Leptothrix cholodnii SP-6: one gene and its partners. The protein of the gene in region 3 interacts with the protein of the main gene of each other region in a pairwise test. Links are inferred from orthologs where the notes say so. Each region holds a gene or a part of one and is shown on either strand. Other genes may lie near its edges.

Region 1 (7,156 bases), 1.1 Mb from region 3 along the record:
ACCCGCTGCGGGCTCAGGCTGCCGAGGCCGAGCGCCAGGCGTTCGAGCAGGGCCGCCTCGCGGGCCGGATCGCGCGCCAGCACCAGGGCTTGCGGCGCCAGCGCCTGCGCGCTGCCGAGCCGCTGCCCGGCCTGCACGCCCAGGGCCTGCGCGGCGGCATTGGCGATCAGCACGGTGCGAGTCCGCCCGCCGGCATCGGCCTGCCAGACCAGCGCCGGCAGGCTCACCCCGGGCGGCCAGGGGCCGAGCGCGTCGAGAGCCAGCGTCGGCAGGTTCAGGCACAACCAGAGGGCGGGCGGCATGGTGGAGCGGGCGCAGGGTTGGTGCGCATCAGGCGACGTGGGGCGATGGCGTCGGGCGGGCGCCGATCCTGCGGCAGTGACTGGCTCAGCCGGTGGGCCAGCGCCGGGGCGAGTTGCGTGCGGGTGTCGATCAGCAGGCGTTCGGCCAGCGGCGGGCCGCGGCGTTTGATGATCTGCAGCGCCAGCTGCTGAGGCGCCTCGGCCACCACCCGGCAATGCAGGCGCAGCGCGGCCGGCGAGGCTTGCGCGGTGGCGCCGGCCGCGCGCAGCACGAACAGCAGCGCGTCGCTGGCCTGCGCGGCCAGGTGCAGGCGTCGCAAGGCGCCCGGCCGCAGCGCCGGCCCGCCGCCCGAGAGCGGCGTGCTGCAGTCGTCGGCCCACCACAACACCGCGGCGCAGCTGCCGGACCGCAGCGCCTGTTCGGCGGCCCAGGCGGCGTCGGCGCCGTGGCGGGGCTCGATCCACAGCGAGCGGCCGAGGTCGAGCCCGAGCGCCTGCAGCGCCGGCGCATGCGGGCGCAGCGGCGGGCTGATGCCGACCCATTCGCCACCGGCCTGGCCGAGTCGCGCCAGCGCCGGGGCGAGCAGGCGCCATTCGCCCTGGCCGGGGGCGTCGAGCAGCAATTCGGTCAACCCGCCGCCGGGCCAGCCGCCGCCGGGCAGCTGGGCGTCGAGCACGGCGTAGCCGCTCGGGCAGGCCGGCACGGGCGAGCCGGCGAGCTGGTCGCCCTGCCAGATCGCCGCATGCAGATGCCGGGGCAGGTCGTGCGCGGGCTCGGCTGACGGATCGAGCGACGGATGGGGGGGTGATCGGAGCGACAAGTTGTCTCAAATGACTGTATGTTCATACAGTCTACAGGTGTCCGCAAGCCCCTGGCCGTCGCGCGCCGGCCATCGGGCCGCGCGTGGTCTTGAGCGGGTTTTGCGACCGTCACCCCGGTCGTGTCGGCGCCGCGGGGCCGTCCTCCCGGATAATCGCGGGATTCGCGGCTGCGCCGCCTCCTCGATTGTTCGGAGACACCCTCCACACCATGGCCCAATACGTATTCACCATGAACCGCGTCGGCAAGATCGTGCCGCCGAAGCGGCAGATCCTGAAGGACGTCTCGCTGTCCTTCTTCCCCGGCGCCAAGATCGGCGTGCTGGGCATCAACGGCTCGGGCAAGTCGACCTTGCTCAAGATCATGGCTGGCATCGACCGCGACATCGAAGGTGAAGCCACCGCGATGCCCGATCTGCGCATCGGCTACCTGCCGCAGGAGCCGCAGCTCGACCCGAACGCCACCGTGCGCGAGGCGGTCGAGCAGGGCATCGGCGGCGTGCTGGCCGCCAAGCAGCGGCTCGACGAGGTCTACGCAGCCTATGCCGACGAAGACGCCGATTTCGACGCGCTGGCCGCCGAGCAGGCCCAGCTCGAGGCCGTGATCGCCGCAGCCGGCAGCGAGAACACCGAGATGCAGCTCGAGATCGCCGCCGACGCGCTGCGCCTGCCGCCGTGGGAGGCCAACATCGGCAAGCTCTCGGGTGGTGAGAAGCGCCGCGTCGCGCTGTGCCGCCTGCTGCTGTCCAAGCCCGACATGCTGCTGCTCGACGAACCCACCAACCACCTGGACGCCGAGTCGGTCGAGTGGCTGGAGCAGTTCCTGAGCCGCTTCCCCGGCACCGTGGTGGCCATCACCCACGATCGCTACTTCCTCGACAACGCCGCCGAGTGGATCCTGGAGCTCGACCGCGGACGTGGCATCCCCTACGAAGGCAACTACTCGACCTGGCTCGAGCAGAAGGAAAAGCGCCTCGAGCTGGAGCAGCGCACCGAGGACGCCCGCACCAAGGCGATGAAGATCGAGCTGGAATGGGTGCGCAAGAACGCCAAGGGCCGCCAGGCCAAGAGCAAGGCGCGCCTGGCCCGCTTCGAGGAACTGAGCGACTTCGACTACCAGAAGCGCAACGAGACGAACGAGATCTTCATCCCGGTGGCCGAGCGCCTGGGCACCGAGGTGATCGAGTTCACCAACGTCAGCAAGAGCTTCGGCGACCGGGTGCTGATCGACAACCTGAGCTTCAAGGTGCCGATGGGTGCGATCGTCGGCATCATCGGCCCGAACGGCGCCGGCAAGTCGACGCTGTTCCGCATGATCTCGGGCAAGGAGCAGCCGGATGCGGGCGAGGTCAAGATCGGCAAGACCGTCAAGATGGCCTTCGTCGACCAGAGCCGCGAATCGCTCGAAGGCGACAAGACGGTCTGGGAAGACCTGTCGGGCGGGCTCGACAACCTGGTGGTCGGCAAGTTCGTGATGCCCAGCCGGGCGTATCTGGGCCGCTTCAACTTCAAGGGCAACGACCAGCAGAAGCTGGTCAAGAACCTCTCGGGCGGTGAGCGCGGTCGTCTGCACCTGGCCAAGACCCTGGCCACTGGCGGCAACGTGCTGATGCTCGACGAACCGTCCAACGACCTCGACGTCGAAACCCTGCGCGCGCTCGAAGACGCGCTGCTCGAGTTCGCCGGCTCGGCGATGGTGATCAGCCACGATCGCTGGTTCCTGGACCGCATCGCCACGCATATCCTGGCCTGCGAAGGCGATTCGCAATGGTTCTTCTACCAGGGCAACTATCAGGAATATGAAGCCGACAAGAAGAAGCGCCTGGGCGAAGAAGGTGCGCGACCCAAGCGTGTGCGTTACAAGGCCCTGAAATAAGGCCGTCCGCACCGTTTCATGGCCTGCCTTGCGTTATCAGGAGCGCCTGTAACGCAGGGCAGTGAAATCGGTTAAATTGAGTCGCAGCAACGTTTTTGGAGCTTTGTCATGAAACAAATCACCGCGGTCATCAAGCCCTTCAAACTGGAAGAAGTGCGTGAGGCGCTGGCCGATGTCGGCGTCACCGGGCTCACCGTCACCGAGGTGAAGGGTTTCGGCCGTCAGAAGGGCCACACCGAGCTGTATCGGGGTGCGGAATACGTGGTCGACTTCCTGCCCAAGGTGAAGATCGAGGTGGTGGTCAAGACCGCCGACGTCGATCGCTGCCTGGAGGCGATCGTCAAGGCCGCCAAGACCGGCAAGATCGGCGATGGCAAGATCTTCGTGACGGCGGTCGAGCAGGTGGTGCGCATCCGCACCGGCGAGACCGACGAACAGGCCATCTGACGTCGTCATGGCCACCCGCTGCGGCGGGTCAGGACGCCCGTTCCGCTTCGGCTGAACGGGCTTTTTTCATGCGTCTTCAGGCCGTGAATCGAGCCCAGAGCGCCGCGGCCCAGATGCCGCCGCAGATCGCGAGCGCGATGAGGACGGCCGCGCTGCCGAAGTCCTTGGCGCGTTTGGCGAGTTCGTGCAGATCGAAGGAGATGCGGTCGACGGTGGCTTCGACGGCCGAGTTGAGCAGTTCGACGATCATCACCAGCAAGACGCTGCCGGCCAGCAGCGCCACCTCGACCCAGCCGCGGCCCATCCAGAAAGACAGGGGCAACAGGATCACGGCGAGCCAGGTCTCCTGGCGGAAGGCACTTTCGTTGCGGTAGGCGGCTTGCAGGCCTGACCATGAGTAGCCGGCCGCTCGCACGACCCGATCCAGGCCTGTGCGGCCTTTGTAGGGATTTGACATGCGCGCGATTGTGCCAGCGGGTCTTCGGGCGGCTGGCGTTCGCCGATTCAGCGTGATCTGGCGGCGCGCGGCAGATGGACCAGACGCGTGCCGCACAGCCGGTCATGCAGGAACTGGCGCTGCGGCATCCACCAGCTCAGGCCGGCGTACGCCAGCACGCCGACGATCAGCGCGCCGGATACGTCGCGGCTGCTGTGCCAGCCGGCCAGTTCGGCCACCAGCAGGGCCGGCAGGAACCACAGCCAGCTCAGCAGGTAGCGGGCTGCGGCCCGGGTCTGCGAGACGTCTTCGCCGCTGGCGGTCTGCAGGTGCAACTGCCAGGTCTTCATCGCCACGGTCTGGCGCCCTCTGGCCCAGAACCAGCTGAAGTAGACGCCCAGCACCACGAACATGAAGGCCTGCATGCCGTGGCGGCCGGCGAGGGCGTGCCGCTGCTGGGTCAGGACCGAATAGACAAAGCCCGCGATCATCACCACGCCGAACAGCAGCACGCCCTCGTAGACCATGGCAGCCAGGCGGCGGCGCAGGGTGGGGATATTGGCCGCGGCGGGGGTGTTTTCGGTGCGGGCCGTGCCGCTTGGCTCTCCGGCCAGGTTCACGGGATTCATTTCTGTGCTCGGGGAGGCTCCACGGCCGCGCCCTGCGGGCCGCGTTGCGGCAGCAGGGTCGCGCTGTCGACAAAGCCTGGCGTGGCTGCGATCTTGGGCATGCCTGCTTGTTGATGCCGTGGCGGAATCGGCTGCTGCGTGATCGGACGGGTGCTGGCGCCGACGGCGGCCTGCACGGTGGCGGGAGCCACCGGGCTGGGCTTGGCGATGGGGCGGCTGGTGTCGACGATGTTGGACTTGACCTGTGCCTGGCCGACCGGCTTGGCCGGCTTGACAGGCACCGGCTTGCGGTCGGCGGCCTGCTTGCTCAGGGCGTCCCGTTGTTCGGGTGGCAGGGACTTGTAGGCGTCCCAGCGGGCCTGGCGCTCGGTGGCGGGCACTTGCTTGACCTGCTCGAACTGCAGCCGTGCCGCGTTGCGCTGCGCCGGTGTCATGGCCGCCCATTCGGCCATTCTCGAGGTGGTGCGGGCCTGCTGTTCGGGCGTCATCTTCGGATAGCGGGCGGCGATGTCGATCCACTTCTGCTTGCGCAGCGCATCGATCTCGTTCCAGCGCGGCTGCAGCGGCTGCAGCACCTGGCGCTGTGCCGCAGTCAGTTCGTTCCATTGCGTGTTGGCGATCCCCTGGGCGTTGACCGTGCCCATCGAAAGTGCCGCAGCCAGCGCCATGACCGCCGACCAGACGGCCATCGGCCGGGCCGCATGCGTTCCATTTCTTGTCATGGGTGCAGCGTGCGCTCGCAGATCAGGTTTCATTGCGGTGCGACGTCGACCACGGGCTCCAGCAGAAACTCTGCGAAGCCGGGATCGGTGAAAGCTGAAGGGGGCAGGTCGTCGCCGAGCAGTGCGACATCCATCGTCGCGGCGGTGTCGATCTGCTCAAGGTCTTTCCAGTAATCGATGCCGAACAGGCCCAGCAGGAGCACCAGCACCGGCACTGCTCGCGCAAACGAATTCCACCAGGAGGTCCGTTCCCCGCTGAACAGACCGAAGGCTACGCTGCTCGTGCTCGATTGTGCAGAGACGATCTGCGCGGTTGTCGCGGCGGCCCGCTTGGCCGAGATGGCCGGACTGGCGGCCATCGCCACGGCCTGCTGGCGCGCGACCCGCAGGCGCTCGCTCACGTCGTGGGGCAGCATGTCGGTGCCGGCATTCAGGCGCGCCGTCACGCGCAGGCCAAATCGCGCCTCCAGCGCTTCTGCCTCGCCTGGCAGCACGGTACGGTTCGACCACACGGTATTCACAGCGAAATTCCCTTGAGCTTCAATGCTTTTGCCAGCGCATGAACCGCCCTGGAGCAGTGTGTCTTGACACTGCCTTCAGAGCATCCCATGGCGCCGGCAGTTTCGGCAACATCCATTTCCTCCCAGTAACGCATCAGAAACGCTTCGCGTTGACGGGTTGGCAGCTTGGCCACCTCGCCTTCGATGATCTGCAGCGTCTGTGAGCGTTGTGCGGCATCGGCCGAGCTTTCCGTGCCCTCGGAACTCGACAGCATCTCGAGCGTTTCGAGCAGATCGAAATCCGGATCGCCGCCGGCGGGCTCGAAATCCGAGAACACCTGCAGAACGCCCTTGCGCACTTTCTGGTGGCGGAACCAGTCCATCGTCGCGTTCGACAGGATGCGCTGGAACAGCATCGGCCACTCCGCGGTGGGGCGGTCGGCGTAGCGCTGGGACAGGCGGATCATCGCGTCTTGCACGATGTCCAGTGCCGCGTCTTCGTCGCGCACCGCATAGAAGGTGCGTTTGAAGGCGCGCTTTTCGACGTTCTGGAGAAAGTCTGACAGTTCTTGATCGGCGGCCAATGCAGGGGTGCCGTCAGGGCAGAAAAGAGGCGGGCGCGATTATGGCACCGGGCTGGGGCAGTGCCTGCACCGCCAGGCGGCGTGCTGCATTGCAACGCAAGGTGCCATAATCCGGCCCCCCGCACACCGTGCGCGGACTGGTCAGTTTCGGCCACCCGACCCCGGGTGGCTCCGTTTTGACAGCGCAGGCTCTGATTCCGCCCCACAAGGGCGAGTCCCCGTTGACGTTGGGGGCGCGAGGAGGAGCACCGTTCGATTTTCGTCAGAGAAAACCCGAAAGGTTCACACCATGGACATGTCTGCCGCGGAACACAAGCGTGCCGCATCGGCACAAGCCTCCCGCGATTCTTCTTCCGCCGAACTCAACGGTTCGGAAATCCTCGTGCGCTGCCTGCAGGCCGAGGGCGTGCAATACATGTGGGGCTACCCTGGCGGGTCGGTGCTCTACATCTACGACGCACTCTACAAGCAAGACACCATCCAGCACGTGCTGGTGCGCCATGAGCAGGCCGCCGTGCACGCGGCCGACGGCTATGCGCGCGCCACCGGCGACGTCGGCGTCGCGCTGGTGACGTCGGGCCCGGGCGTGACCAATGCCGTGACCGGCATCGCCACCGCCTACATGGACTCGATCCCGATGGTGATCATCACCGGCCAGGTGCCCACGCCGGCGATCGGACTGGATGCCTTCCAGGAGTGCGACACCGTCGGCATCACGCGCCCGATCGTCAAGCACAACTTCCTGGTCAAGGACGTGCGCGACCTGGCGCTGACGATCAAGAAGGCCTTCCACATCGCCCGCACCGGCCGTCCGGGCCCGGTGGTGATCGACATCCCGAAG
Region 2 (7,172 bases), 2.3 Mb from region 3 along the record:
CACATGATCTTCATCCACGCGCACGGCGATCTTGCCGCGCTTACCCTTGTCGCGACCCGTCAACACGATGACTTCGTCGCCTTTGAGAATCTTGTTCATGGCCTGTCCTTTTCGGTCGGCTTAGAGCACTTCCGGCGCCAAAGACACGATCTTCATGAACCGCTCAGTACGCAGTTCGCGGGTGACCGGGCCAAAGATGCGGGTGCCGATGGGCTCGAGCTTGGCATTGAGCAACACTGCCGCATTGCCGTCGAACTTCACGAGCGAGCCGTCCTGACGACGCACGCCCTTGGCGGTACGAACCACAACAGCGTTGTAGACCTCGCCCTTTTTGACGCGACCACGCGGCGCAGCATCCTTGATGCTGACCTTGATCACGTCGCCAATACCGGCATAACGACGCTTGGAACCGCCAAGCACCTTGATGCACATGACGGACTTCGCACCGGTGTTATCCGCGACATCAAGCCGCGATTGCATTTGGATCATGTCTATCCCCAACTTATCCCGCACCCCCAGCAGCACCAGGCTACCGTCGCGGTCAGTCTTGGGCCCGTCGTGAGACCCGAACTTGACGATCAGGTCGCAACTGGGGGCGAAACCGGGCTGCACTGCGCACTGCAAAGTACGCTTACAACCCAGATGAGTCGAAGATTATGGCACGCCACTCGCCGACGTGTCAACGCCTATCCAGGACAAAACTCAAGGCGCCGGCGGGACTCAGTCGTAGACCTCCGCATTCGGATCGGTCGCCTCAAGTTCGTAGCTTGCGGCCAGCATCGCCAGGCGCGCGATCACGCCGTACATGTAGAAGCGGTTGGGCGCACTGGCACCCGGCTTGACACCCGGACGCGCCAGGTGATGACTTTCGGCAAATGCCAGGGGCACGAACTGGGCGCCCGGAGCGTTCAGGTTCTCGTCGATGCCACGGTCGGCATGTACCCGATAGAAACCGCCCACGACATACCGATCCATCATGTAGACGACCGGCTCGGCCACCGCATCGTTCATCCGCTCGTAGGTCGGCACGCCCTCCTGGATGATGACCTCGGTGATCTCCTGGCCATCCTTGACCACGCTCATCTTGTTGCGCGTGCGGCGATTGAGCTCGTCGAGTTCCTTGGCATCGCGCACGGTCATGATGCCCATGCCGTAGGTGCCGTTGTCGGCCTTGACGATCACGAACGGCTTCTCGTTGATGCCGTATTCCTTGTACTTGCGACGGATCTTGCCCAGCAGCGCATCGGCGTTGCTCTTGACGCACTCGATGCCGGCACCCTCGCCAAAGTTCACTTCGCCGCACTGGGTATAGAGCGGATTGATCAGCCACGGATCCATGCCCAGGAGCTTGGCGAACTTCTTCGCCACCTCTTCGTACGACTGGAAATGATGGGTCTTGCGGCGCACCGCCCAGCCGGCGTGCAGGGGCGGCAGCAGGTACTGCTCGTGCAGATCCTCCAGCATCCCGGGAATCCCGGCGGACAGGTCGTTGTTGAGCAGGATCGTGCAGGGATCGAAGCCCTTCAGGCCGAGCCGGCGTGGCGTGCGCTCGAGCGGCTCGAGCACCAGTTCCTCGCCGTCGGGCAGCGTCAGCGTCGTCGGCGTCTCGATGGCCGGATCGAGCGTACCCAGGCGCACGTTCAGGCCCGCTGACGTGAAGATCGCCTTCAGCCGCGCGATGTTCATCAGGTAGAACGTGTTGCGCGTGTGCTTCTCGGGGATCAGCAGCAGGTTCTTGGCTTCCGGACAGATCTTTTCGATCGCGGCCATGGCGGCCTGCACGGCCAGCGGCAGCATCGCGGGGGTCAGGTTGTTCCAGCCCCCCGGGAAAAGATTGGTGTCGACCGGCGCGAGCTTGAAACCGGCGTTGCGGATGTCCACCGACGTGTAGAACGGCGGCGTGTGCTCCATCCACTCGAGGCGGAACCAGCGCTCGATCGCCGGCATCGACTCCAGCATGCGCGCCTCCAGTTCGTTGATCGGGCCGTTCAGAGCGGTGACGAGGTGGGGAACCATGCGAGTGTCCTGCCGGAGGCCTGTGATTGATCGATTCTAGGAAGCTCCACAGGTATGGGCGACGCCGCAAAGCAAAAGGGGCCGCATCAGCGGCCCCTCCGGATCGGACAGCGTCCGCGGGACTACGGATTACTTGTGGTAAGCCGTCTCGCCGTGCGAGCTGATGTCCAGACCTTCGCGCTCTTCTTCTTCGGTCACGCGCAGGCCGATGACCAGGTCGACGATCTTGAAGGCGATCACCGACACCACGGCCGACCAGACCACCGTCAGCATGACGGCCTTGGCCTGGATCCAGACCTGCGACGCGATCGAGTAGGCATCCGGAGCGATCATGCCCACGGTCACCCAGTCGGCGACGGCGCTCGGGCCACCCAAGTTCGGCGAATTGAACACGCCCGTCAGCAGCGCACCCAGGATGCCGCCCACGCCGTGCACGCCGAAGACGTCCAGCGAGTCGTCAGCACCGAGCAGCTTCTTCAGGCCGTTGACACCCCACAGGCAGGCGAAACCAGCCAGGAAGCCGATCATGATGCCGCCCAGGATGCCGACGTTGCCCGCGGCCGGCGTGATCGCCACCAGACCGGCCACCGCACCCGACGCTGCACCCAGCATCGAAGCCTTGCCCTTCATCAGCGCTTCACCCACGCACCAGGCCAGGACAGCGGCAGCCGTCGCGAACAGGGTGTTGATGAAACCGAGCGCGGCGAAACCGTTGGCCTCGAGCGCCGAGCCGGCGTTGAAACCGAACCAGCCCACCCACAGCAGCGAGGCACCGACCATCGTCAGCGTCAGCGAATGCGGGGTGAAGGCTTCCTTGCCGTAGCCCACGCGCTTGCCGATCATGAAGGCGCCCACGATGCCCGCGACGGCCGCGTTGATGTGCACCACCGTGCCGCCGGCGAAGTCGAGCGCGCCCCACTGCCAGAGCAGGCCGGCCTTGCTGGTCATCGCTTCGGCGACATCGGCGCTGGCGTAGGCGTCAGGGCCCATCCAGAACCAGACCATGTGCGCGATCGGCGCATAGCTGAACGTGAACCAGATCACCATGAACATCAGCACGGCCGAGAACTTGATGCGCTCGGCGAAGGCGCCGACGATCAGGCAGCAGGTGATGCCGGCGAAGGTCGCCTGGAAAGCGGCGAACACGATCTCGGGGATGTAGACGCCCTTGCTGAAGGTCGCCGCATTGGCAAAGGTGCCGGCCGCGTTGTCCCAGACCCCGTTCAGGAACAGTCGATCGAAGCCACCGATGAACGCATTGCCTTCGGTGAACGCCAGGCTGTAGCCGTAGACGGCCCAGAGCACGACGATCATCGAGAACGTGACCATCACCTGCATCAGCACCGACAGCATGTTCTTGGCGCGCACCAGGCCGCCGTAGAACAGCGCCAGGCCGGGCACCGTCATCAGGATCACCAGCAGCGTGGAGACCATCATCCAGGCGGTATCGCCCTTGTTCGGCACCGGGGCCGGTGCAGCGACTTCAGCGGCAGACGCCGCATCCGCGGCGGCCTCGACCGCAGCAGAGGCGGCCTCCATCACGGCCGCAGCCGCAACCGGCTCGGACGCAGCCTGAGCAAGGACAGCACCGGTAAAACCCAGCACCGCCAAGCCCAACGCGAGTTTGGCTAGAAATTTCTTCATGTTTGTCTCTGGGTGTGGAGGATCAAAGGGCGTCCTTGCCGGTCTCGCCGGTGCGGATGCGCAGCACCTGCTCGAGCGAGGTGACAAAGATCTTGCCGTCGCCGATCTTGCCGGTGCGAGCCGCACCTTCGATCGCCTCGATCACGCGGTCGACGATAGCGTCGTCCACGGCGGCTTCGATCTTCACCTTGGGCAGAAAGTCGACCACGTACTCGGCACCCCGATACAGCTCGGTGTGACCTTTCTGGCGGCCGAAGCCCTTGACTTCAGTGACGGTGATGCCCTGCACGCCGATGTTGCTGAGCGCTTCGCGCACCTCATCGAGCTTGAAGGGTTTGATGATGGCGGTGACCATTTTCATGGCGGTCTCCGGTTGGTTGAGATCAGATGGGCAGCGTTAGCTGGGTCTAGGACAGCTGCAGGCCTTTGAGCAGCTTCCATGCCAACGGTCACACCTGCTGACATTCCAGCCTCACGCCCCGCATTGGCGCCACGCATGCTCGACAAACAGGCGACACGCACCGCACTGAACGCATTGGCACCAATTCAGTGCAACCCCCAAAAGGGTGTGTCGATCGGCGTGACAAGGTGCGCAGAATCGACCCGGTCGCCACCCGATCCGGCATCCCACCGGCCCCGCTCATGTCGCTTGCCGTCGTCCACAGCCGTGCCCTGATCGGGCTCCAGGCACCCGATGTCACCGTCGAGGTGCATCTCGCCAATGGCCTGCCCAGCTTCACGCTGGTCGGACTGGCCGACACCGAAGTCAAGGAGGCCCGCGAACGGGTTCGCGCCGCGCTGCAGAACAGCGGCCTGGAGTTCCCGCACAACAAGCGCATCACCGTCAACCTGGCGCCGGCCGATCTGCCCAAGGAGGGCGGACGCTTCGACCTGCCGATCGCGATCGGCATCCTCGCCGCCAGCGGGCAGGTCAGCAGCGCCGGCCTCGACGGCCTGGAGTTCGCCGGCGAGCTCTCGCTCGCAGGCGACCTGCGGCCGGTGCGCGGCGCGTTGGCGATGGCCCTGGCGTTGCAGCGCTCGCCGACCGCGCGCTGCCTGGTGCTGCCGCAGTACAGTGCCCGCGAGGCCGCCCGCGTGCAAGGATTGCGGCTGCGTTGCGCCAGCCATCTGCTCGATGTCGTCGCGGCATTGCAGGACGGCGAACTCGCGCAACCCTTGTCCGAACCCAAGCCGTTCGAGACCGGCGCGGCACCGGCACTGCCGGATCTGCGTGACGTCAAAGGCCAGGCCGGCGCCAAGCGGGCGCTGGAGCTGGCCGCGGCCGGATCGCACAGCCTGCTGTTCGTGGGGCCGCCGGGCACCGGCAAGTCGATGCTGGCGCAGCGCCTGGCCGGCCTGCTGCCACCGCTCGACGAGTCCGAGGCACTGGAGTCGGCCGCCATCCTGAGCCTGGCCGGCCAGTTCGACGCCCGCCTCTGGGCCACGCGCGTGATGCGTTCGCCGCATCACACGGCGTCGTCGGTGGCGCTGGTCGGCGGCGGCTCGCCACCGCGGCCGGGCGAGATTTCGCTGGCGCACCACGGCGTGCTGTTCCTCGACGAGCTGCCCGAGTTCCCGCGAACCGCCCTCGAGGCGCTGCGAGAGCCACTCGAAAACGGCCGCATCACGATCTCGCGCGCGGCCCGCCAGGCCGAGTTTCCGGCCCGATGCCAGCTGGTGGCAGCGATGAATCCGTGCGCCTGCGGACAACTCGGCGCCAGCACCCGGGCCTGCCGCTGCTCGCCTGAACAGGTCCGGCGCTACCAGGCCCGGCTGTCGGGGCCGCTGCTCGACCGCATCGACCTGCGTGTCGAGGTGCTGGCGATCCCGCCGCAGGCGCTGTCGGCGATTGCCGATGGCGAACCCAGCGCCGTGATCGCCGAGCGGGTCGCACACGCGCGTGAACGCCAGATGCGGCGCCAGGGCTGCGCCAACAGCGCCTTGCACGCCGCCCAGCTCGACGAGCAGATCCGCGCCCTGCCCGCCGCACGCGAGTTCCTGGATGCCGCAGCGTCGCGCCTCGGCTGGTCGGGCCGCAGCCTGCACCGGGTCTTGCGCGTGGCCCGCACGGCCGCCGACCTGGCAGGCGCCGCCGACGTCCAGGTGGTGCACGTGGCCGAGGCGATCCAGCTGCGGCGCGCCCTGCCCGGCGTCTGAGTCCGGCGGCCACCCGACGCGCGCTGGGGCACACTGCGCTCCCGCGCCAGACCGCCAGACCCACCATGAGTGCACGCCTTTTCGTCGACACGCCCCTGCAGGCCGGGCTCGACCTGTCGCTGCCCGCCGGCGCAGCGCGCCACGTCCAGGTCCTGCGGATGCAGCCCGGCGAAGAACTGATCGTCTTCAACGGTCAGGGCGGCGAGTGGCGGGTGCGCATCGCGCGCATGGGCCGCAGCGAGGTGCAGGTGCTGGTGGAGCAGTTCGTCGACGTCGATCGCGAACTGGCGCTGCACGTCACGCTGGTGGCCGGCATGCCGGCCAACGAACGCTTCGACTGGCTGATCGAAAAGGCCACCGAACTCGGCGCCGCCGAGATCGTGCCGACGATGTGCGAACGCTCGGTCCTGCGCCTGAGCGGCGAGCGGGCGCAGAAGAAACGCGAGCACTGGCAAGGCATTGCCATCTCGGCAGCCCAACAGTGCGGCCGCACCCGCGTGCCCCACATCGCCGCGGTGCGCAGCCTGTCCGAGGAGCGGGCCGGCGAATCCGCCGACACCCCGGTGACCCAGCTGCTGCTGAGCCTGGCCGACGCGCAGCCGCTCGGCCGCCGCCTGGCCGCGCGCGCCGACACCGGTGCGCCGCTGCGGATCTACAGCGGCCCCGAAGGCGGATTCACCGAAGCGGAAGAGCGGCTGCTGCGCCAAGGCGGCGCGCAGCCGACCAGCCTGGGGCCGCGCGTGCTGCGCTCCGAAACCGCACCGCTGGCCGTTCTCAGCCACCTCGCGCTCGACACGACGAAACGCTGAGGTCGACCGGGGATTGACGCCCCCGAACTCCCGCCCTCCGTGAAAACCCGCCCCACCAGCCAGGGGTTTGGGCGGACGAATTGCACACCCTCCGCGCGACCAGCATTCGGTCATGCACAAAACGCATGTAATCGGTTTGTAATCGAACTCGCCGAGCCTCAAACTTGTTCAATGGGCATCCCGAAAGCACTGAGTCGCAGTGTTTCCGAGATGCTTTTTTAACCTCGGAGTCGATTCAATGAACCATCCCGCCATGGCCGGCGTGCACGTGAACGCACCGTCATTCGTCAAGAACGCCAAGCTGATCGCCTGGGTTGCCGAGATCGCCGCGCTCACGCAGCCTGCAGCGATCCACTGGTGCGATGGCAGCCAGGCCGAATATGACCAGCTGTGCCAGCAACTGGTCGCCGCCGGCACCTTCCGCAAGCTCGACGAGGCCAAGCGCCCGAACAGCTACCTCGCCTGGTCGGACCCGAGCGACGTGGCGCGCGTCGAAGACCGCACCTACATCTGCAGCGACCGCAAGGAAGACGCCGGCCCGACCAA
Region 3 (7,412 bases):
ACTCACGGCTTGCCGCAGCGCCTGTGCACTGCGCAGGCCACTCAAGGCATTTCGATGACACCCTCGGATGAATGGTTGCAGGTCGAGTCGCTCGACCTCGATGCACAGGGCGTGGCCCGCAACAGCGAGGGCAAGGTGGTCTTCATCGAAGGCGCCTTGCCGGGCGAGCGGGTGCAGGTGCACGCGCAACGCCGCAAGAACAACTGGGAGCAGGCCGCGCTGGTGACGATCGGGCGCGAGAGCGCCCAGCGCGTGCGCCCCGGCTGCCCGCACTTCGGCCTGCACGCCGGTGCCTGCGGCGGCTGCAAGATGCAGCATTTCCACGCCAGCGCGCAGGTGGCGGTCAAGCAGCGCACGCTCGAGGACAACCTCTGGCATCTCGGCAAGGTCCGCACCGAACGGGTCCTGCGCCCGGTCGAAGGGCCGACCTGGGGCTACCGCTACCGCGCCCGCCTGTCGGTGCGCTACGTGGCCAAGAAGGGCGTCGTGCTGGTCGGTTTCCACGAGCGCAAGTCGCGCTACGTGGCCGACATGCGCAGCTGCGCCGTGCTGCCGCCGCACATCAGCGCGATGCTGCTGCCGCTGCGCGACCTGATCGACAGCATGGAGGCCCGCGAGCGCCTGCCGCAGATCGAGCTGGCGGTGGGCGAGTCGAGCCAGGGCCTGGAAAATGTTCTGGTGAATGCGCTGGTGCTGCGCAACCTCGAGCCGCTCAGCGCCGCCGACGCCCAGCGCCTGCGCGACTTTGCCGCCATCCATCCGGTGCAATGGTGGCTGCAGCCCAAGGGACCGGAGACGGTGCACCTGCTCGACGAGGGCGTCGGTCCGAAGCTGGCCTATTCGCTGCCCGAATACGGCGTCACGATGCCGTTCAAGCCGACCGACTTCACGCAGGTCAACCACCACATCAACCGCGTGCTGGTCGGCAAGGCGCTGGGCCTGCTGAAGGTGCAGGGCAACGAGCGGGTGATCGACTGGTTCTGCGGCCTGGGCAACTTCACGCTGCCGCTGGCCACCCAGGCGCGCGAGGTGCTGGGCATCGAGGGCAGCGAGACGCTGGTGCAGCGCTCGCGCGAGAACGCCCAGCTCAACGGGCTGGCGCACAATGCCACGTTCGCGGCGCGCAACCTGTTCGAGCTGTCACCCGCCGATCTGGCTGCCTACGGCTCGGCCGACCGCTGGCTGATCGACCCGCCGCGCGAGGGTGCGTTCGCGCTCTCGAAGGCCCTGGCCGAGGTGCGCCAGCAGCCGATCGACGGCTACACGCCGCCGCAGCGCATCGTCTACGTCAGCTGCAATCCGTCGACCCTGGCACGCGACGCCGGCCTGCTGGTGCACCAGGCCGGCTACCGCTGCACGGCGGCGGGTGCGGTCAACATGTTCCCGCACACCGCGCACGTCGAGTCGATCGCGGTGTTCGAGCGCATCGACGGCTGGCAGCTGCCGGTGCCCGCGCCGGCACCGGAGCTTGCAGCCGAGCCCGAATCGACCGACCTGCCGCCGGCCGTCGAGACCGCCGGCGCCGATCAGGCCAGCGCGTCGAGCAGCTGAGTCTCGAACTCGATCTGGCTGCGGTTGTGCTGCAAGGCGGAACCGTCGACCAGGAAGGTGTCCTCGACCCGCTCGCCCAGCGTGCTGATCTTGGCCAGCTGCAGGTTGATGTGGTGCTGCGCCAGCACCCGGGCGATGCGGTACAGCAGGCCCGAGCGGTCGCTGGCCGACACCGACAGCAGCCAGCGCTGCGCCCGCTCGTCGGGCCGCAACTGCACCCGCGGCGCGATCGGGAACGACTTGACGCGACGTGACAGCCGGCCGGTGCTCGGCTCGGGCAACGGGCCGTCGTCGTTCAGGGCCAGCCCGAGCTGGGTCTCGACCATCGAGATCAGGTCGCGGTAGGCGTTCTCGAACTGCGGCGTGATGACCTGGAAGGTGTCGAGCGCATAGCCGGCACGGGTGGTGTGCACACGGGCGTCGACGATGCTGAACTGGCCGCTGTCGAAATAGCCGCAGATGCGCGCGAACAGGTCGGGCCGGTCGGGCGCGTAGACCATCACCTGCAGGCCTTCGCCGACCGGCGACAGGCGCGCGCTGACCACGGGGCGGTCGGTGTCGGCCAGGCGCTTGAGCGAGCGGGCGTGCCAGGCGATCTCGCCGCTGTCGTGGCGGGCGAAGTAGTTCAGGTCGAGCGTCTGCCAGAGCGCGTCCTGGCTGCCCGGCAGCGTCGAATGCAGGGCCAGCATCTGCCGCGCCTCCTGCTTGCGCAGCTCGATCTCGGCATCGGTATTGGGCTGGGCGCCACCCAGCGCGCGCAGGGTCGAGCGGTACAGGTCCTCGAGCAGCTTGCCCTTCCAGGCGTTCCAGACCTTCGGGCTGGTGCCGCGGATGTCGGCCACCGTCAGCAGATACAGCCCGGTCAGGCGGCGCGGATCCTTGACCAGCTTGGCGAAGGCCTGGATCACCTCGGGATCGGACAGATCCTCCTTCTGCGCCACCCGCGACATCGTCAGGTGTTCCTTGACCATGAACTCGATCAGGCGCGCGTCTTCGCGTTCGACACCGTGATCGCGGCAGAAGCGCCGCACCTCGACCGCGCCCAGGTCGGAGTGGTCGCCACCGCGGCCCTTGGCCACGTCATGGAACAGCGCCGCCACGTACAGCAGCCAGGGCTGGTCCCAGTGCGCGGCCAGCTGCGAGCAGAACGGGTACTCGTGGGTGTGCTCGGGGATGAAGAAGCGCCGCACGTTGCGCAGCACCATCAGGATGTGCTGGTCGACCGTGTAGACGTGGAACAGGTCGTGCTGCATCTGGCCGACGATGCGCCGGAACACCCACAGGTAGCGCCCCAGCACCGAGGTGTTGTTCATCTGCCGGAACGCGTGCGTGTGGCCGCGCGGCTCTTGCAGGATCGCCATGAACAGGCGCCGGTTCTCGGGGTCGGCGCGGAAGGCGCCGTCCATCAGCTCGCGCGAGTTGTAGAGCGCGCGCAGCGTGCGCACCGACAGCCCCTTGATGCCCACCGTCTGCTGGTAGGTCCGGAAGGTCTCGAGGATGGCGTGCGGGTCTTTCTCGTAGAGGTCGTCGCTGGCCACCTCGAGCATGCCGCCGCGGTCGTAGAAGCGCGCGTTGATCGGCCGCATCGCGGCGTCCTGCAGGCCGTTGACGCGCTCCTCGATGTTGAGCATCAGGATCTGGTTGAGCTGCATCACCGCCTTGGCGGCCCAGTAGTAGCGGCGCATCAGTGCCTCGCTGGCACGCCGCTCGGCGGTCGAGGTGTAGCCGAAGCTCTCGGCCACCGCGGTCTGCAGGTCGAACACCAGCCGGTCCTCGCGGCGCTGCGCCACCGTGTGCAGGCGGGCGCGGATGACCTTCAGCAGCCCCTCGTTGCGCTGCAGCTGGCGCACCTCGAAACGCGTGATCAGGCCCTTGCTCGCCATCTCGGACCAGCTGCTGCCCAGCCCCGCCGCACCGGCCACCCAGCGCACAACCTGAAGGTCGCGCAGGCCGCCGGGGCTTTCCTTGCAGTTGGGTTCGAGCGCGTAGGGCGTGTCCTCGTACTTGGTGTGGCGCTGGCGCATCTCCAGCGTCTTGGCGACCAGGAAATCGGCCGGGTCGAGCACCTCGCAGGTGCGCCGGCGAAACTGCTCGAACAGCCGCTTGGAGCCGCACAGCCAGCGGCTCTCGAGCATCGCGGTCTGGGTGGTGACGTCGGCCAGCGCCTCGCCGACACACTCGTCGACCGTGCGCACGCTCGAGCCGATCTCCAGGCCGATGTCCCAGCAGGCGGTGATGAAGGCTTCGACGCGCTCGCGCTGGGCCTGGCCGTCGCGGTCGCCGGCGCCGTTTTCGGGCAGGTCGTGCGGCATCAGCAGCAGGACGTCGACGTCCGAATGCGGAAACAGCTCGGCGCGACCGTAACCACCCACCGCCACCAGCGCCGCGCCCTTGGGCAGGCCCGACTGCTCCCACAGCTGGCACAGCACGTCGTCGACATGTCGGGCCAGTTGCCGGATCAGCCGGTTGGCCGCCGGCAGGCTGGCACTGCTGGTGCGGAACTGCTCGATCAGCGACTGCCGGCCTTCGCGCATCAGCCTGCGCAACTCGGCAATCGTCAGGATCGGGCGGGTCTTGTCATCGGCCTGGACAGGCACGTCGTCAAGGGTGGAGGCGTGCAGGTCGGGCATGGCTGCGATCCGGGTCGGCGCCGCCAGACTCGCGGCGCATCGGGCAAGAGGGGCTGGACGGCGAGTGCGGCGGGCGACTCGCGCGGGCTCTGACGATCAGGCGTTCACGAAATCGGGAATCGGCGGGCTGCCGGCCGACAGGGTCAGCACTTCGTAGCCGGTTTCGGTGACGACGAGCGTGTGTTCCCACTGCGCCGACAGCGAGCGGTCCTTGGTGACGATGGTCCAGCCGTCGCCGGATTCCTTGATCTCGCGCCGGCCGGCGTTGACCATCGGCTCGATCGTGAACACCATGCCCGGCACCAGGGTGTCGAGCGTGCCGGGGCGGCCGTAGTGCAGGATCTGCGGGTCCTCGTGGAACTTGCGGCCGATGCCGTGGCCGCAGAACTCGCGCACCACCGACAGGCCCTGGTTCTCGACGAAGGTCTGGATCGCGTGGCCGATGTCGCCCAGGCGTGCGCCGGGCCTGACCTTCATGATGCCCTTCCACATCGACTCGTAGGTGAGCTGGCACAGCCGCTTGGCGGCGATCGAGGCCTCGCCGACGATGAACATGCGGCTGGTGTCGCCGTGCCAGCCGTCCTTGATCACGGTGACGTCGATGTTGACGATGTCGCCGTTCTTGAGCGCCCGATCGTTCGGGATGCCGTGGCAGACCTGATGGTTGATCGACGTGCAGACCGACTTGGGGTAGGGCTTGTAGCCCGGCGGCGCGTAGTTCAGCGGCGCGGGAATCGCCTTCTGCTCGTGCACGGTGTAGTCGTGCGCCAGGCGGTCGAGCTCGTTGGTGGTGATGCCGGCGCGCACATGCGGCGTCAGCATGTCGAGCACCTCGGAAGCCAGGCGGCCTGCCACGCGCATGCCCTCGATGTCGGCAGCGGTCTTGATGGAAATCGTCATAGGGGCGGAATTATTGCACCCGGGACTGCGGCAATCGGCCTCGGCTAAGCTCGCCCCCGGACACGGCAGGGGCCTTCGGGCCGCATCAGCGATGGATCAGATCGATACGGTGGTGGTCGGCGCAGGCGTCATCGGCCTGGCGGTGGCGCGTGGGCTGGCCCTGGCCGGCCACGAGGTGGTGGTGCTCGAAGCCGAGCCCGCCTTCGGCAGCGTGACCAGTGCGCGCAACAGCGAGGTCATCCACGCCGGCATCTACTACCCGCCCGGCTCGCTCAAGGCCGCGCTGTGCGTGCGCGGCAAGGCGCTGCTGTACGACTTCTGCGCGCACCACGGCGTGGCGCACCGGCGCTGCGGCAAGCTGATCGTGGCGACACGAGCGGCGCAGGTCGCGGCGCTGCACAAGCTGCAGGCCCAGGCGCAGGCCAACGGCGTGCACGACCTGCAATGGCTCGACGGCGACCAGGCCCGCGCGCTCGAGCCCGCGCTGGCCTGCGAGGCCGCGCTGCTGTCGCCCTCGACCGGCATCATCGACAGCCACGGCCTGATGCTGGCCTTGCTCGGCGACGCGCAGGCGGCCGGCGCCGACCTGGCCCTGTGTTCACCGCTGCTGCAAGCCCGCCGAGATCCCGAAGGTTTCGTGCTGGCGGTGGGCGGCGACCAGCCAATCCAGATCCGGGCGCGGCGCCTGATCAACGCCGCCGGGCTGGTTGCGCCGGACCTGGCGCGGCGCATCGACGGCCTCGACACCCGCCACGTGCCCGAGGCGTTCTACTGCAAGGGCAACTACTTCAGCTGCGCCGGCAAGCCGGCCTTCAGCCGCCTGATTTATCCAATCCCGGAACAGGCCGGCCTGGGCGTGCACGTCACGCTCGACCTGGCCGGCCAGATGCGCTTCGGCCCCGACGTGCAGTGGTTGGCCGACATGGATCCGATGGCGCCCGATTACCACGTCGATCCACTGCGCGTGGACGGCATGGCCGAGGCGATCCGCCGCTACTGGCCGGGACTGCCCGATGGCGCGCTGAGCCCGGCCTATTCCGGCATCCGCCCCAAGATCAGCGGGCCCGATGAGCCGGCGGCGGATTTCCGCATCGACGGGCCCGACGTGCACGGCGTGGCCGGGCTGATCAACCTGTTCGGCATCGAATCGCCGGGGCTGACCGCCTGCCTGGCCATCGCCGAACAGGTGCAGGCTCAACTCGCCTGAGCCGCCTCACCTAAAATCCGCCGCTTGCCGGCCGGGCCATGCCCGGCTGCGTGCTCCATGCCCGGCGCCCGATCGGCGGCGCCACAGCCCTGCGGGACTCATCGCGTGTCTTCAATTTCCAGCTCTTCGCCCCAGCATCTGACGTCTTTCGAGGGCGGCAACGCGCTGTCCGCCTTCCGCGCCCTGGCCCTGCTGCCACGGCTGCAGGCCGTCAGCGAACGCATCGCCGGCGTCAGCGCACGCCATGTGCACTGGGTCTGGAGCGACAGCGCGCTCGACCGCGCCGCCCACGACACGCTGTCGGCGCTGCTGACCTACGGCGACCCGGCCGAAGCGGTCGATGCCGGCGCGCCCGCCAGCGTGATCGTCGTGATGCCGCGCCTGGGCACGCTGTCGCCGTGGGCCTCCAAGGCCACCGACATCGCCCACAACTGCGGTCTGGCGATCCACCGGGTCGAACGCGTCACCGAATTCCGCATCAGCCTGAAAAGCGGCCTGCTCGACGCCTTCGTCAAGAAGCCCAAGGCGCTCAGTGCGGAAGAACTGCAGGCCTGCGCGCTGCTGCTGCACGACCGCATGACCGAGTCGGTGGCCTTCGAGCGCGAGGCCGCGCGCCATCTGTTCGACGCCCAGCCGGCCGAGCCGCTGGCGCATGTCGACGTGCTGGGGCAGGGCCGTGAGGCGCTGGTGGTGGCCAACAAGGACTTCGGCCTGGCCCTGTCGGACGACGAGATCGACTACCTGGTCAACGCCTTCACCGAGCTCAAGCGCAACCCGAGCGACGTCGAGCTGATGATGTTCGCGCAGGCCAACAGCGAACACTGCCGCCACAAGATCTTCAACGCCGACTTCACGGTCGACGGCGAGCGCCAGCCGCTGTCGATGTTCGGCATGATCCGCAACACCGAAAAGCTCGCCCCGCACGCCAGCGTGGTGGCCTACAGCGACAACGCCTCGGTGATGCCCGGCGGCCCGACCGAGCGCTGGCTGCCGCAGGGTTACACCAACGCGCCGCTCTACGCCGCGCGCCAGGAAACCGTGCACGTGCTGATGAAGGTGGAGACGCACAACCACCCGACCGCGATCTCGCCCTTCCCGGGCGCGTCGACCGGCTCGGGCGGCGA

The links.
Region 1: the proteins of LCHO_RS09605 (region 3) and LCHO_RS14510 interact in binary tests that used the Escherichia coli proteins (3 or more experiments, as listed by UniProt). The link is inferred for Leptothrix cholodnii SP-6 from one-to-one orthologs.
Region 2: the proteins of LCHO_RS09605 (region 3) and LCHO_RS19630 interact in binary tests that used the Escherichia coli proteins (3 or more experiments, as listed by UniProt). The link is inferred for Leptothrix cholodnii SP-6 from one-to-one orthologs.

The regions. Positions count from the first base shown.
Region 1 is NC_010524.1:3,188,659-3,195,814, reverse strand. What follows is about bases 1,907-4,774. They hold LCHO_RS14510 (P-II family nitrogen regulator), read left to right. Parts: upstream 1,907-3,105; coding sequence 3,106-3,444; downstream 3,445-4,774. Other genes in these bases: LCHO_RS14495 (DUF3106 domain-containing protein), read right to left, coding at 4,506-4,774; LCHO_RS14500 (RDD family protein), read right to left, coding at 3,949-4,509; LCHO_RS14505 (diacylglycerol kinase), read right to left, coding at 3,521-3,901; ettA (energy-dependent translational throttle protein EttA), read left to right, coding at 1,907-2,997. Also shown: LCHO_RS14525 (Y-family DNA polymerase), read right to left, coding at 1-302; translesion DNA synthesis-associated protein ImuA, read right to left, coding at 275-1,123; more of ettA, read left to right, coding at 1,333-1,906; more of LCHO_RS14495, read right to left, coding at 4,775-5,231; LCHO_RS14490 (DUF3619 family protein), read right to left, coding at 5,261-5,752; LCHO_RS14485 (RNA polymerase sigma factor), read right to left, coding at 5,749-6,315; LCHO_RS14480 (acetolactate synthase 3 catalytic subunit), read left to right, coding at 6,605-7,156. UniProt on the Escherichia coli protein: P-II indirectly controls the transcription of the glutamine synthetase gene (glnA). P-II prevents NR-II-catalyzed conversion of NR-I to NR-I-phosphate, the transcriptional activator of GlnA. When P-II is uridylylated to P-II-UMP, these events are reversed.
Region 2 is NC_010524.1:4,416,257-4,423,428, forward strand. Bases 2,353-5,236 are described here. They hold LCHO_RS19630 (P-II family nitrogen regulator), read right to left. Parts: upstream 4,022-5,236; coding sequence 3,683-4,021; downstream 2,353-3,682. Other genes in these bases: LCHO_RS19625 (ammonium transporter), read right to left, coding at 2,353-3,660; LCHO_RS19635 (YifB family Mg chelatase-like AAA ATPase), read left to right, coding at 4,303-5,236. Outside these bases: rplX (50S ribosomal protein L24), read right to left, coding at 1-99; rplN (50S ribosomal protein L14), read right to left, coding at 121-489; gshA (glutamate--cysteine ligase), read right to left, coding at 721-2,016; more of LCHO_RS19625, read right to left, coding at 2,146-2,352; more of LCHO_RS19635, read left to right, coding at 5,237-5,817; LCHO_RS19640 (16S rRNA (uracil(1498)-N(3))-methyltransferase), read left to right, coding at 5,883-6,626; LCHO_RS19645 (phosphoenolpyruvate carboxykinase (GTP)), read left to right, coding at 6,865-7,172. UniProt on the Escherichia coli protein: Involved in the regulation of nitrogen metabolism. Regulates the activity of its targets by protein-protein interaction in response to the nitrogen status of the cell.
Region 3 is NC_010524.1:2,074,703-2,082,114, reverse strand. What follows is about bases 1,307-4,430. They hold LCHO_RS09605 ([protein-PII] uridylyltransferase), read right to left. Parts: upstream 4,086-4,430; coding sequence 1,527-4,085; downstream 1,307-1,526. Other genes in these bases: map (type I methionyl aminopeptidase), read right to left, coding at 4,278-4,430; rlmD (23S rRNA (uracil(1939)-C(5))-methyltransferase RlmD), read left to right, coding at 1,307-1,551. Also shown: more of rlmD, read left to right, coding at 55-1,306; more of map, read right to left, coding at 4,431-5,081; LCHO_RS09595 (NAD(P)/FAD-dependent oxidoreductase), read left to right, coding at 5,173-6,288; purL (phosphoribosylformylglycinamidine synthase), read left to right, coding at 6,346-7,412.